2 regions of the Vibrio parahaemolyticus genome follow, and region 1 is predicted to be linked to the other one. Evidence: predicted binding sites of a transcription regulator. Region 1 holds the regulator's gene; the other holds the start of a gene.

The links. Region 1 encodes MetJ, which represses methionine synthesis genes. Its sites were predicted from a motif close to TTAGACNTNTANANGTCTAA; they were not measured.
Positions count from the first base shown of each region.
Region 2: a site for MetJ is predicted at 2,382-2,401, ahead of metE (5-methyltetrahydropteroyltriglutamate--homocysteine S-methyltransferase). Genes of this name have one in related genera too.

Region 1 is NZ_UHIL01000001.1:3,014,758-3,022,688, forward strand. Features, by position in the region: gene DYB02_RS15430 (bifunctional aspartate kinase/homoserine dehydrogenase II) at 1-1,749, opposite strand, end outside; gene DYB02_RS15435 (O-succinylhomoserine (thiol)-lyase) at 1,764-2,924, opposite strand; gene metJ (met regulon transcriptional regulator MetJ) at 3,152-3,472, shown strand; gene DYB02_RS15445 (malic enzyme-like NAD(P)-binding protein) at 3,582-4,859, opposite strand; gene bfr (bacterioferritin) at 5,069-5,545, opposite strand; gene DYB02_RS15455 ((2Fe-2S)-binding protein) at 5,638-5,826, opposite strand; gene tuf (elongation factor Tu) at 6,157-7,341, opposite strand; gene fusA (elongation factor G) at 7,495-7,931, opposite strand, start outside.
Region 2 is NZ_UHIL01000001.1:2,267,618-2,275,548, forward strand. Features, by position in the region: gene metE (5-methyltetrahydropteroyltriglutamate--homocysteine S-methyltransferase) at 1-2,187, opposite strand, end outside; gene metR (HTH-type transcriptional regulator MetR) at 2,643-3,554, shown strand; gene DYB02_RS11780 (DUF4250 domain-containing protein) at 3,575-3,775, opposite strand; gene DYB02_RS11785 (HI_1241 family integral membrane domain) at 4,149-4,835, opposite strand; gene DYB02_RS11790 (EAL domain-containing protein) at 5,000-7,456, opposite strand; gene DYB02_RS11795 (YgiQ family radical SAM protein) at 7,888-7,931, shown strand, end outside.

The DNA.
Region 1 (7,931 bases):
CGCGAATGCATCTTGCACTTGATGGTAGTATTGACTGTCGGCAGAGCCTGCAACTTTGTTAGCAGAAATTAAATGGATGCCTTGTTGGGCGATATCAACATAACGTTGTGCCAACTCTTTGCTCGCGGTCACGTCCAATACCACGGCTTCATCATAACTTTGTAAATCGCCCAACCGACTCAGCCACGCCCCATCGTTCTCAATACTTTCTTCATCAAACCTGTCGGCAACCACCGCCGCATCGATACCCTTTTCATCAAACCAATATGTCTGACTATCGACAACGGCGACTAAGTCAAAGCTCATACCGTGGCGTTTTTCGAGTTCTGTTTTCTGAGTCGCAAATAGATTTAACCAGCTAGAACCGATATTGCCTTTGCCACATAACGCTACCGCTACGCGCTTTTGCGCTTGGAATAACTGGCTGTGAATCAACTGCACTAATGCTTCGGTATCGGTGCGACGCAGTACCGCAACTAGGCTTAAACCTGATTCAGTTTCAGAAACAAATTCAACTGGTGCGTGCTTCAATTTTTGGTAAAAACCAAAACAATGGTTGGCATTCTTCGTTACGCCCGCTCCGACAGCGGCCACAAGTGAATAGCCTTCTTTGAGTTTGATTTCAGCTTCAACTGCAAGATCTTGTAGGTACTTCAGCGCACCTGTCGCAATCTCTGCGGTGTACGCTAAGCGTAATTTTTGCTGATCGGCTTGGGCTTCGTAAGAGAGTGGCTCGAGTTGCGCACGTTGAAGAGACTTTAAAACATCACTTTGGGTTTTGTTGAAGTCATGACCATGCCTAAAAGACAATTGAATCAACAATACTTCATCCAAAGAAGTGATGATTTTCGCTCCACGCCCAGAAGCAAGTACACGCTCAATACGCGTTGAACCCGATTCAGGTTGATAACTGCACTTGAGGCTTAAGTCCATCGTGCTTTGCGCGACAGGTTGTAACGTACGGCTATGCAAGACCGGAGCTGCAAGGCGGGCCAGTTCACTCGCTTCGTCTAAGCGCAGTAAAGGCAACAGACATGCGTCCGACACCAAACGAGGATCCGCACTGTAAACACCAGCAACATCACTCCAAATGGTTACGGTTGTCACTTCCGCCAAAGCACCTATTACGGTTGCGGAATAATCCGAGCCATTCCGCCCCAACAGTACGGTTTCTCCTGCCTCATTTTGCGCCATAAATCCGGTGATGATGACGCGTTTGTGGCTGTGTTGCGCCAACGTCTCCTTAATCAGGGGATAAGAACGCGCACGGTCAACTTCCGGTTGAGTACCAGCTTCTGCACGTAAAAATGCACGTGCATCTTGTGCGACCGCAGGAACATTTTGTTGTGAAAGCAAGGCAGCCAATAAACGTGAAGACCACACTTCACCGTGACCCAACACTGCCGCTTTTTGCGCATCCGTCAGTGGTGCAGCCAGCTCGGCTAAGGTACTGAACTCATCGTGCAAAGAAGCGAGCAATTGCGTCTGCACCTCGCCTTCTAATAAAGATTCAATTAGCTCCGACTGGAATTGTCTTAAGCCTTGCAGTGCTTCATGCGCAATACGGCCATCTTTGTCTAAACCTTCCAGAAACTCGATCAAGCGATTAGTGGTCTTCCCCGCGGCGGATACCACCACCAGATCATTCTCGACAGAGTATTCTTTGAGAATATCGGCCACACGTAAGTAACATTCAGGGTTTGCTAAGCTGCTGCCACCAAATTTATGTAACTGACGTTGTACACTCATTTTTAGTTCTCCTATTACTGAGCAGCTTTTACAAAGGCTTGAGCGAGATCGGCAATCAGGTCTTGTGCATCTTCTAAACCCACAGACAGACGAAGCAGTTGATGCGACACGCCCGCTTCCGCTAACGCCTCTTCCCCCATGGCTCGATGCGTCATAGATGCGGGGTGACAAATCAAACTCTCCACGCCACCAAGCGACTCTGCAAGAGAAAACAGTTCGAGCTCTTTAACAAACACTTTAAGTTGCTCAAATGAGCCTGCAAATTCAAAGCTCAACATAGAACCAAAACCCGACTGCTGCTTTTTCGCGATTTCGTGACCAGGATGATCTGGCAAACTCGGATGGTAAATCTTCGCGACCAAAGCTTGCTGTTGTAGGTAGTTGAGTACGTGTTGAGAGCTTTCTTCGTGCACTCGCATACGGGCGCCTAAAGTGCGGATCCCACGCAACGTCATGTAACTATCGAAAGGCGTACCCGTGGCGCCAATACAGTTTCCCCACCATGCAAGTTCTTCTGCGTGCGCTTCTGTTTTGGTGATCACCACACCACCAATCACGTCCGAGTGGCCATTAATGTATTTTGTGGTTGAGTGGATAACAAAGTCAGCACCGAGATCCAAAGGCTTTTGGTACACCGGTGTCAAAAAGGTATTGTCGACCGCAACCAAAGCGCCCACTTGTTTGGCTTTTTCGCATACCGCTGCAATATCAACCACACGAACCAAAGGATTCGATGGAGTTTCTAACAAAATAAGCTTTGGCTTTTTCGCTAGTGCAGCCTCTAGAGCTTGCTCATCCGATTGATCAACGAACTGCACTTTGAAGTCGCCTTTGTTAGCTCGTGTATTGAACAAACGGTATGTGCCACCATAGCAATCATGCGGTGCAACAATCAGATCATCTGGCCCAAGAAAAGCCGATACCCACAAGTTAAGTGCGGAAGTACCGCAGTTAGTCACCACTGCGCCTTTGCCAGACTCTAACTCTGATAACGCACTCTCTAGCAAACCACGGTTTGGGTTACCTGAACGCGTGTAATCGTATTTAGGGACTTCACCAAAAGCAGGGAAACCATAGTTGGTTGAAAGGTAGATTGGTGGAACAACAGCGTGGTATTGGCTGTCTGATTCGATACCAGTGCGTACAGCAATGGTCGCAGGCTTGCGGGTGCTCATGGGTGTATCCTTTCACGGGTGATGACTTCTAAATAGGAATGCGCTATATCTAATTTGTCAGATCTATCTGAACAACACTCTTCCTTAACTGTTCTGTTCACTTTACTTGTCAAAAAATGAGACGTCAACACTTCTAGACGTCTATATGTCTTTGCTTGTGGCAGTAAATGCAGCTAAAATCAGCACCTATATTAATTTTCAACTTATTACATAAATGAAGGTGTGCAATGGCTGACTGGAATGGCGAATACATTAGCCCATATGCTGAGCACGGTAAAAAAAGCGAACAAGTAAAAAAAATTACCGTTTCTATCCCGCTAAAAGTTTTAAAAGTGCTGACTGATGAGCGTACTCGTCGTCAGATCAATAACTTACGCCATGCAACCAACAGCGAACTACTATGTGAAGCATTCCTGCACGCATATACAGGTCAGCCATTACCAACGGATGAAGACCTTCGTAAAGACAGACCGGATGACATTCCAACTGAAGCAAAAGCGTTAATGACGGCGATGGGTATCGAATTCGAAGCATTTGACGACGAATAATTGCTTACAAATTCATCCGCTTTAGGAGCTGCGCCGGGGGCAGTTTTTGGAGATATAAAAAATGGGACGTCAATGCGTCCCATTTTTGTGTTCAATGTGGCTGAGTAAATTACTCTGCCATGTAGTTTTCTGGCATCTCGATACGAGCAACACCGGAATCTACTGCCGCTTGAGCTACCGCTTTTGCTACGCGAGGTAGCAGACGTGGATCCATTGGCTTAGGAATGATGTAGTCGCTGCCAAATTCTAGCTTCTCAACACCTGCAGCTTTTAGTACCGATTCAGGCACAGGCTCTTTTGCCAATGCACGAATTGCGTCAACTGCTGCCAGCTTCATGTCGTCATTGATTTCACTCGCACGTACATCTAACGCACCACGGAAAATGAAAGGGAAACACAATACGTTGTTCACTTGGTTTGGATAATCACTGCGACCAGTACCCATAATTAAGTCATCACGCACTGCGTGTGCTAGCTCAGGTTTGATTTCAGGATCTGGGTTCGAACAAGCAAATACAACTGGCTTGTCAGCCATGAGTTTCAACGCTTCTGGTGGCAATAGATTTGGACCAGATACACCTAGGAATAGGTCTGCACCTTCGATCACATCTTCTAGTGTGCGCTTATCTGTATTGTTTGCGAACAGTTGCTTGTACTCATTCAGATCATCACGACGAGTATGGATCACCCCTTTGCGATCCAGCATGTAGATCTTCTCGCGCATTGCGCCACACTTGATAAGCAGCTCCATACACGCAACGGCTGCAGCACCAGCACCAAGACAAACAATAGTTGAATCTTCAAGCTTCTTACCCTGCAGCTCGATAGCATTGAGCATACCTGCAGCTGTCACGATAGCCGTACCATGTTGATCATCGTGGAATACTGGTACGTCACAACGCTCAATCAAACGCTTTTCAATTTCAAAACAGTCTGGTGCTTTGATGTCTTCAAGGTTGATACCACCGAAAGTGTCAGCAATGTTCGCAACCGTATCAACGAACTCGTCGATCGTGCGATGCTTCACTTCAATATCAATTGAATCAAGGCCAGCAAAACGCTTAAACAGTAACGCTTTACCTTCCATTACAGGCTTAGAGGCAAGTGGGCCAAGGTTACCTAGACCAAGAATAGCGGTACCGTTTGAAATAACCGCAACCATGTTGCCTTTCGCCGTGTACTTGTACACGTTGTCAGGGTTTTGTGCGATTTCACGTACAGGCTCAGCCACGCCAGGGCTGTATGCAAGAGCAAGGTCACCAGCAGTTTCTGCTGGTTTAGTTAATTCGACAGCGATTTTACCTGGGGTTGGGTAAGCATGGTAATCCAGAGCTTTTTGGCGATGTTCTTCTTCTGGGGTGGCTGCTTGGCGATTGTCTTCAGACATGGATCGTTTCTCTTTGTTATTTTTAGGTAAGGGGGGCATAAATTCTAAAGGATAGAAATCAATCTTCATAGGTAAGATTGCGAGCAATATCCTTAAAAAGCCGATAATAAAAGAGATTAGACCAGATAAATGTGTTAAGCACCTGATTTTCTGGTCAGGTGCTCTTTTTATGATATGAATTCTTTTTGAACAATGCGTCAGTATGTTCGTTACTCTTCATCGACATACTGAGCTTGAAGGTAGTTTTCAATGCCTGACATTTCAATCAAGCCAAGTTGGGTCTCAAGCCAGTCCACATGCTCTTCTTCATCTTCGAGAATATCTTGAAATAAATCACGCGAAACATAGTCGCGAATATCTTCGGCATAGGCAATCGCATCTTTTAGATCAGGAATGGCCGCCATCTCCAGTTTAAGGTCGCATTCGAGCATTTCCTTAGTATCTTCACCAATCATTAGCTTTCCAAGATCTTGAAGGTTCGGTAATCCCTCCAAGAACAAGATCCGCTCGATAAGGTGGTCAGCATGCTTCATTTCATCAATCGACTCGTGGTATTCCTTATCGGCAAGGTGCTTTAACCCCCAGTCTTTATACATACGAGCATGAAGAAAATATTGATTGATAGCGATGAGCTCGTTACCGAGCACTTTATTGAGATGTTGGATGATGATTGGATCGCCTTTCATGACAAAGCCCTCCTATTTGGCTTCTATTAACTTTAGAAGCAAATGAGAAGGTGTCAAAGAGACCAAGTAATCCTCAAAAAGCAATGAGGTAGTTAACTGGCTTGTCTTAATTCTGTGTAATGTGTTTCTGCTAGGATTTCTTTCGCCTGCTTAATGCACTTACCACACTGGCTCCCTAAAGCAGTGCATCTCTTAATGCCTCGAATATCAGTTACACCTTCATCTATCGCCAACTTCCTAATTTTTTTGTCGGAGACGCCATGGCAAAGACAAACGTACATATAAAAACCTTTCTAATAAAAACCGAAGACAAGAATATAAACGGGAATGGTTCTTGTTACCACTCGTATTGAGGGCGTATTGAGAACATTTCGTTATATAGGTTTTTGTTGGGAAAGAGAGGATCAATCACTTATGAGGGAACTACGAATCAGAAAAAACATACTTCAAGTAAGAGGTTGTTTTTTAAAAACAAGAAGGGAGCACCTTCAGTTTGTGCTTATAACTAAATAAAAAACAAATACGAAAAAGGGAAGCCGAAGCCTCCCTTTTCTTGATGCGCTTTCTTCAAAAAGAAGAAGAGTGCAAGATTTCGTTTAATTCGTTAAGAATTATTCGAAGATCTTAGCAACAACACCAGCACCTACTGTACGGCCACCTTCACGGATAGCGAAACGTAGACCTTCGTCCATTGCGATTGGTGCGATTAGCTCAACAACCATTTGGATGTTGTCGCCTGGCATTACCATTTCTACGCCTTCTGGTAGAGAGATATCGCCAGTTACGTCAGTTGTACGGAAGTAGAACTGTGGACGGTAACCTTTGAAGAAAGGAGTGTGACGACCGCCTTCTTCTTTAGATAGTACGTATACTTCTGATTCGAACTTAGTGTGTGGAGTGATTGAACCAGGCTTAGCTAGTACTTGACCACGTTCAACTTCGTCACGCTTAGTACCACGTAGAAGTGCACCAACGTTCTCACCTGCACGGCCTTCGTCTAGAAGCTTACGGAACATCTCTACACCAGTACATGTTGTAGTAGTTGTATCCTTGATACCTACGATAGCAACTTCGTCACCAACTGTTAGGATACCACGCTCGATACGGCCAGTTACTACTGTACCACGACCTTGGATTGAGAATACGTCTTCGATAGGCATTAGGAATGGCTGATCTACCGCACGCTCTGGCTCAGGGATGTAAGTATCTAGAGCTTCAGCTAGTTCAACGATTTTCGCTTCCCACTGCTCTTCGCCGTTTAGTGCGCCTAGTGCAGAACCTTGGATAACTGGTAGGTCATCACCTGGGAAATCGTATTCAGATAGAAGTTCACGAACTTCCATTTCTACTAGTTCTAGTAGCTCTTCATCGTCAACCATGTCACATTTGTTCATGAATACGATGATGTATGGGATACCAACCTGACGGCCTAGTAGGATGTGCTCACGAGTTTGTGGCATTGGGCCATCTGTCGCAGCAACAACTAGGATACCACCGTCCATCTGTGCAGCACCAGTGATCATGTTTTTAACGTAGTCAGCGTGTCCTGGACAGTCAACGTGTGCGTAGTGACGGCTTGGAGTGTCGTACTCTACGTGAGAAGTTGCGATTGTGATACCGCGCTCACGCTCTTCTGGAGCGTTATCGATAGATGCGAAGTCTTTCGCTTCACCGCCGTACACTTTAGCTAGAGTAGTACAGATAGCAGCAGTTAGAGTTGTTTTACCGTGGTCAACGTGGCCGATAGTACCAACGTTAACGTGCGGTTTCGTACGTTCAAATTTTTCTTTAGACACGATCGTGTTCCTTCCTAGTTATGATTCGCCGTGATCATTATTGATCTACGACGCGCCAGAAATTGTTATTTTATGCGCCAACGCCCGTTAGCGCAATATTTGGACGGCTTGATCTCGCAAAAAGTCGTAAACTTTTTGTAGTTCAATCGTCAATTAGTAACCACGCTCTGCAATAATTTTATCTGCGAAGTTTTTCGGCACTTCAGCGTACTCGTTAAACTCCATAGAGTAAGACGCACGGCCTTGAGTTGCAGAACGTAGGTCAGTTGCGTAACCAAACATCTCAGATAGTGGAACTTGAGCACGGATGATCTTAAGACCAGCCACACCTTCATCCATACCTTCGATCATACCGCGACGACGGTTTAGGTCACCAACAACGTCACCCATCCAATCTTCCGGAGTGGTTACTTCGACATTCATCATTGGTTCTAGAATCACAGGTTGTGCTTCTAGTGCACCTTTCTTGAATGCCATCGAGCCAGCGATCTTAAACGCCATCTCGCTTGAGTCTACATCGTGGTAAGAGCCATCAAATAGTGTAGCTTTAATATCTAGGACAGGGTAACCCGCTAGAACACCACTATTCA
Region 2 (7,931 bases), 750 kb from region 1:
TGGGTTTACCCACAAACGTTGTACCGGAATCTTTTCTGCCGCTTTCTTGATTAAGCCTTCAATCCACTCTTCCGTCGGAATGTTTGGAGAGTGAATGTCATAAACACCTGGGCCGATTTCGTTCGGGTAATTGAACTCTTCAAACGCTTTAAGCAGTTCCATATTCGAGCGTGACGTTTCAATGGTAATCACATCCGCATCGAGCGCTGCAACAGAATCGATGATTTCATTGAACTCGCTGTAACACATGTGAGTGTGAATCTGAGTTTCTGGTTTTGCACTCGCTGCTGAGATCTTAAATGCATTCACCGCCCATTCTAAATACGCTTTGTGATCGCGCTTTTTCAACGGCAGACCTTCACGAATCGCAGGCTCATCGATTTGAATGATATTGATGCCTGCATCTTGCAAATCAGAAACCTCATCACGCAGTGCTAATGCCAGTTGTTGCGCGATTTCTTGACGTGTGATGTCTTCACGCGGGAACGTCCAACATAGAATCGTCACTGGGCCAGTTAACATGCCTTTCATCTGCTTGCTGGTTAGCGATTGTGCGTACGTCGACCATTCAACCGTAATCGGCTTTTCACGCTCAATGTCGGCAACCACAATGGCAGGTTTCACACAGCGCGAGCCATAACTCTGCACCCAACCAAATTTCGTCGTTTGGAAGCCCGCCAAATTCTCCGCGAAGTATTCCACCATGTCGTTACGTTCTGCTTCACCATGCACAAGTACATCTAGGTCGAGCGCTTCTTGGCGTTTTACGGCATCCGCAATGTGTCCTTTAAGTGCCTGGATATAGTCGGACTCAGATAACTGACCAGTACGATAAGCACTGCGCTGAACACGGATTTCACCCGTTTGAGGGAAAGAGCCGATGGTCGTGGTTGGCAGCAAAGGTAAACCCAACACTTCAGCTTGATGCGCAGCACGCTCCGCGTAAGGTGCGCTGCGCTCGGCAAGTGACGCTGTAATACTGTTTAAACGAGCTTGCACTTGGGGCTTATTCACATGTGTTGCCGTTTTACGTGCTTTGATTGGCTGGCTATAGGTATCACAAGCGAGAATCGCATTTTGATCACCGTCGAGTGCTCGGCCAAGCAAAGCGACTTCTGTCACTTTTTGTTTTGCGAATGCAAACCAGCTTTTCACTTCTTCACTTAGCTCTGTTTCCAGTTCCAGATCAACTGGGCTATGTAATAGAGAGCATGAACTCGCCACCCAAAGCTTGTCGCCCAATTTCTCTTTGACTGGCTGTAGACGTTCAAGTTGCGCACTCAAATCCGAGCGCCACACGTTACGACCATTCACAACTCCGGCAGAAAACACCCAACCTTCTGGTAGTTTGGCAACCACGTCGTCAAGCTGTTGAGGAGCGGCAGACAAATCAACGTGCAAACCGTCTACTGGTAACTCAATAATTTTGTCTAGGGTATCGGTGACAGAATCGAAGTACGTCGTTAGCAGCACTTTCACATCGCTACGAATCACTTGGTATGCCAGCTTGAACGCGTCAGCCCACTGTTTTTCTAGCTCAAGCGACAAAATCGGCTCATCAATCTGAACCCACTCAACACCTTGGCTCGCCAGCTTAGCCAAAATAGCTTGGTAAGCCGTAAGCAATCGTGGCAGTAGCGTCAGGCGATCGAACCCTTCTTCTACCTCTTTACCTAAGTAAAGATAACTAACTGGGCCGAGCAATACCGGCTTCACTTTATGCTCAGCTTGGACTGCTTCGTTGATTTCTTCAAACAGTTGCGGCCAGCTCACTTCAAACGTATCGTCCTTGCTGAATTCAGGTACGATGTAGTGGTAGTTTGTGTTGAACCATTTAGTCATATCCGATGCTGCAGCACCCGCACAACCACAACCCGCTTGAGATTGACCACGACCCACTTTGAATAGCGTATCGAGATTAGGAAAACCACCTGCGTGACGTTTTGGCACGTGACCCAATAGCAACGTCGTCGTCAATACATGATCGTACCAAGCGAAGTCGCCAGCGGTAGTAAAACTTAAACCAGCCTCTGTTTGTGTTTGCCAGTTTTTAGCGCGCAGATCTGCACCAACTTTTTTAAGCTCTGTTTGATCGATGTCACCGCGCCAGTATTTTTCCTGAGCGAATTTTAATTCTCGTTTTTCACCGATGCGTGGGTAACCGAGTATGTGCGTTGTTGTAGCCATGTCCCTATTCCTTTTTCAATCTTGTTCAATCTTGTTCAATTTGTTTAGGTCAGAGCATCTTTCTCTAAGTTCACAAGATGTCTGGATGGCTAAACTATCTCTCTCCTCTGTCGTTTGGACAACGTCCATTTATTCAACTTGTTTATTAAAAAAATTCATCATGGGTCGATTTCATTCGCAAATAAATCACAACAATAGACGTCTAGACGTTTACATATCCATTTTTTGTCGTTAAGTTAGTTATGTCTGTCGCAGTCAATCAATACGTTTTAACAGCAATAAAAAATTGCTTGCGAGTGAAGTGGATTTGTTTGATAAGTGTTTATTCTTAAATCAAAAATTCAAATTAGCTATTGAGTATTTCAACAAGGCAGAGCATTAAGAAACCATATTGAGCCGTTATTGACTGGGATAGGAATTCGTTCACGGCGAACCACAAAGGATGAAAGGGATTCATGATAGAGCTAAAACATTTGCGAACATTAACTTCGCTTCGAGACACCGGCTCGTTAACTGCTACGGCTACTGCCTTGCACTTAACGCAATCCGCTCTTTCTCACCAAATCAAAGATCTCGAATCTCGTATTGGCGGTCAGTTATTTTTACGCAAAACTCGCCCAGTGAAATTTACCTCTGAGGGTGAAATTCTCTTGCGCCTCGCGGAAGATATTTTGCCGAAGCTGGCAAGAGCAGAAAACGAACTGGCGAGTTTGAAAGAGGACGTCAACGGTCGATTACACATGGCGATCGAATGTCACTCATGCTTCCAATGGCTCATGCCTGCTCTAAGGGAATATCAATTGGCGTGGCCAAGCGTCACGTTGGATTTTTCGTCCGGATTTGGGTTTGAGCCCCTACCTGCATTGCTGGCTGGCGAGTTAGATCTCGTTATCACGTCGGATATTCAACCTCGTTCTGAGGTACATTATGAACCGTTGTTTGACTTCGAAATGCGCCTAATTACTGCGACTAATCATCCATTAGCTGACAAAGAAATTATCGAACCACAAGATCTTGCCGATCAAACTATGCTCTCTTATCCGGTTCAAAAACAAAGATTGGACGTTGTTAAGCACTTCTTGCAGCCGGCCGGCGTCGAGCCTGCCAGATGGAAGCAAGCGGACAATACCTTAATGCTGGTGCAAATGGTTTCGGCAGGGTTGGGCGTTGCGGCGCTGCCAAACTGGGCGATATCCGAGTTTTCTCGTCAGGGGTTAATCACCAGTAAACCATTTGGCAAAGGTTTGTGGCGTCGTCTGTTCGCAGCAACGCGTAACTCTGAAAAAGATAAGCGTTATCTGCAAGCCTTCTTCGCGACGGCGAGACAACAATGCAAAAGCCATCTTGACGGCATCAAGATGGCTTAACAACAAGGAATCGATTGAGACTAGCGTTCGTACGCTTTGAATTGATTGGTGAGTGGGTCGTACTGATAACCAAGCATATCAAGCTTGCCCACCACCGACTCAACATCCATTTCGTAGACCGAAGCCAACTCGTCAAAACTGTCGCACTCTAAGCGTAGTTTTTCGTTGACGATCCCCAACAAAATGATGCTATCCAGATTGCCTACATTGCTTAAATCCATCGCGACACTCCTCTTCGACAACGTATCAAGGTATATACCCAAGTGACTTCAAGATGTAGAGTTCAGAGCGTTGTCACTAATTCAAGTTCAAGGAAAACAACGCTGCGGAATAGCCAGCTATTTCCAAGTTTTTTGACGATGAAATTGCTTTAGTGACACGCTCCCAAAGGGCGAGTTGTCTTGGTTTGCATGCTTTGTTAACAATTTTTGATTTAGAACTACTAGCTCTTCAAATTGTTGCCTCGCCTTCAAACCAAGTCATTCTCGCTGAACCAAGCATCTCGAGGTTACTTGGGTATATACATACAGCGTAGACAGGATCTGGAGAATTTAAAGTGAGCTCACTCGAGATCGTGAACTCACTATCAGACTGTTAAACAGCCAGAGCAAACAAACCTTGTAGGCTTGTCATGGAAGCAAGAGCAAGCAGCAAAGCAATGCTCAGTTGCACTTTTTCTGGCGCCTTGTGTGTGAAGATATGCCAACACCAAACCACAATGGTAGAGATAAGCAGCGCTAAAGAGATCAAAATCGGCTGCGTTGCGCTCGCAAGCGTAGCTTCATCCAATTGGTACGATGAAAATAAAGTCGCAAGCACCAATAGCATGCCAGACACAATACCCGTTACAGGTAAAATACGGTGGAACGCCTGTAGTCGGCTACGGGCAATCGTAAGCAGCAATTGAGAGAACGACGCACCTAAGAAGAAGATCATCACAGCCATCGCTGCTGAAGCAGGCCAATTCGGCTGTTCAAACACTTGAATGCTCACGTATGCAAAGGCCAAACCATTCGCCAAATGCAGCGCCCACAACGGGCCCTTTTCACGCGTTTTCTTAGTCTGAACTTGAGAGTAGAAATAGAAAATCGCGAACACCACCATAAACGCTTCAATACGAAGTGATGCTACCGCAAGCCAAAGTACCCCTATCGCAGGCAACATTTTGTGGAGACGACCTCGCTGACCCGGACAAATATCGCCCTTGATCAAAAGCAAAGTCAGCAGCGCTTGTGCGCCAAATAACATTGGAGGGAAAGTAACCAGCAGTTGTTGAATCATGTTGAATGCAAGCTCAAAAGTCGTTTTGGGGTGGCGATAATAGCAAATCACCTATCGCCAAACCACCTAAACTCTCCGCCTAACTTGCGATCCAAATAGCATCAAACAGGCTTAATGCTCATGCGTTTAATATTAAGCCTGTGCAGCAATACTTGACCTAGTCATTAGCATGAAGCCAGATACTGCAAGGCATCATCTTGAGTGAGTAGCCCACGATATTCTTCTTTGGCGTCGCACAAGATCCAAGGGAAGCCTATACCAGCTTTGATCAAATCTCGAATGGCCGCTACTGGCAAACAGGCATCAACTTGCTCAAATGCGGTGCTCATCACCTGATTGACTGGCCGTTTCCAAAGTCGATGCTCGCGCTCGGTTTCTAAATCTGTCCCCATCGCTGGCGTCATGTGCAAGTTGACTTGCTCTTTGGTGATCAACCCAACGCAGCGGTTTTCATTGATAACCACTAAAGGTGCGCTTGGGCTCAGATTCATGTATTCCACCGCCAAAGACAGCGGTTCACCTGGGTCGAGTCGGCGCACATCGTGATGACATAACGACTGTAACATCGCATCTTGAGTCGGTTTAACCATCACACCATTAAAAAGTGTGTCATGTGCTTGAGCCGTATCGAGTAGTACCACTGGCAACGCCTGAGAAAAGAGGAAGCCCTGCATGTAATCAACACCAATACCAGCCAACACTTCGAGCTCGCGTTGTGACTCGACACCTTCGGCAACCACCTCGACGTTCAGCTTGTGTGCCAAATCGGTAATGGTTTTGACGATGTTATAACTTGTACTACCCTCATGAATATTCTTGACGAACTTGCGGTCGATTTTTAGTACATCAAATTGCCCTTCTTCCAAATAAGAAAACGAAGAGTAGCCCGTACCAAAGTCGTCAATCGCAATTTGAATGCCCTCTTGGCGAATCTGTTCTAACGCAAACGCGTGTTCTTCATCTTGCTCGAAATACGCGGTTTCTGTTAACTCAATAGTCACCAGTTTTGGGTTTACATCGCTGGCTTTAATCAAATCGAGCGATCGCTGGAGAACTTGCAATGAATCCAGCTTGGTATTCAACGAGCGATTAATGGAAAGTCCGATATTTTCGCCATAGATTTTTTGCAAATGTGACCACTGCTTCAGCGCGGTTTGGCAAACAACGTCATCCAGCGCAGCGATCAACTCCAGGTCTTCAATGATGGAAATCATCTCTTGCGTGCTGTACTCGCTGTTTTCGTGATAGAAGCGCGCTAATGCCTCAAACTTCACCACATTGCCGGTTCGCGTTTCGATAATTGGCTGAAAATACACATCCACCAGCTCACTTTCAATTTGGGTTTTCAGGAACGTTTCCAAATGCTGACGTTTCACCAACTCGGCGTGAAGTTCACTGTTGTAAAAGTTGAAGTAGCCGTTTTCTCCGGCTTTCGAAGACACCATCGCTTGCGCCGCATGAGCAAGTGCCTGTTTTGGATTATTGGTGTCATACCCAAGGACAGAAACCCCGGTTTGCCCTTCCACAATCGTAGCGTGCATTTTGTTTCCCATTTCACTTCTCAGCTCAGAAAAGAAACCTTTCATGGCTATTTGAATCAAGCGCAAAGGGCTCAACCACTGACAATGTGGCGTTTGTAAACAGACTACAAAGACGTCTCGCGATAACTGCCCCGCAATGCTGGTGTAGCGACTACGCATGATAAAGTCCGCAAAACCTAGCTGTTGTTCCAACATGCATTTCTGGGCAAAGTTCGGTCTTAGCGTCATCACGATATTGAGGTCTTTGTGACCACTTTCGTTTGCGAGGTTATCCAATTGAAGTTCGAATTCATCTCTGGTTGGCAAAAATGCCGACCAGTCTTGCACTTGCTCACAACGATTTTTCATCCACAAAAGGGAAGCCGAGATATCCGTTGAAAAACCGAGAAAAAGCACACGCCCTGAATTGAATGTGAGGCGATAGATACACAAATGATGCGCTTGGTTACTACCATTGGCTGTGCGGCTAAGAAGATTGCCGCTCCAATACCCTTCTTCATCAATGTGTTTCCAAAGCTGATCGTAGAACGCTTGGCTATGGTGAGAAGTGCTGAAGATGTAGGTTTTTAACCCAACGAGATCGCGATTTTGATACCCCATCTGAAGCTCAAAGGCGCGATTGCAACCAAGAATACGCGTGTCTTCATCGGCAACGAGTACGCCGACGTTTGGCAAATCGAAGATGGTTTCAAGAATCTTCGCCAGCTCTTCACACCCAGTGATGGTCAGCTGAGGAATGATTGTGCCTTGAACAATCCGCTCGTTGAGCTTTTCAAAACTCATGGTGACATGAATGAGCTTGGCGTCATTAGGCATTAAGCAGCAAGAAAAATGCCCTTGCCCACCCATAAATTCGACGTCCGCAATGCGTTGACGACAAGCCTCTTGCTGCCCCATCAACATATATTGAAGCAGCTCATCTAAACTGTTAATCGGACGTTTAAAGCCAAAAGCATTGGCCATGCTTGGTTGATCGCATTCAAACTCACGAGTATAGATGTCATAAGACCATTCCACGACCTGAGTGTGATTGGCTGCATGCTGCACTTGTCCTTGTGCAATCGTTAGTGATTCGCTCATTTCCTAGCCCCCTTATTTTGGTCGGCCTTTTTGCTCTCCATTCAAAACCCAATGTCACAGTCGATGTTTGAGGAACCTTTAGGTTCTCTGTTATGACTCGAAAGTTAACAGGTAAGCCTTGCGGTTTTGAATGTTGCTTCGAGCATGCTCGGCACATGCACTTTTAACTATGCACTAATTTGATTATAGGCGAGTTTCAAATAAGCATTCCATTGCTTATCAAATGTATTAAAATTGCGACAAACAAATCTAAGCAGGCTAATAACCATAAGGCTTCAAAGGGGATATCAGATAAAAAATCGTCGATATAACAATGATATTTCTGCAAACCAAATAAAACTCTCTGAACTGAGCTTGAATAGATGAGTTTGTTATAGATACCTGATCATCAAATCGCTATAATTCGCGCTCCCTGGAACAGAGAGCAAAATATGACCAATAACATCACTCCTATTCATGAGTACAAAAAATACTG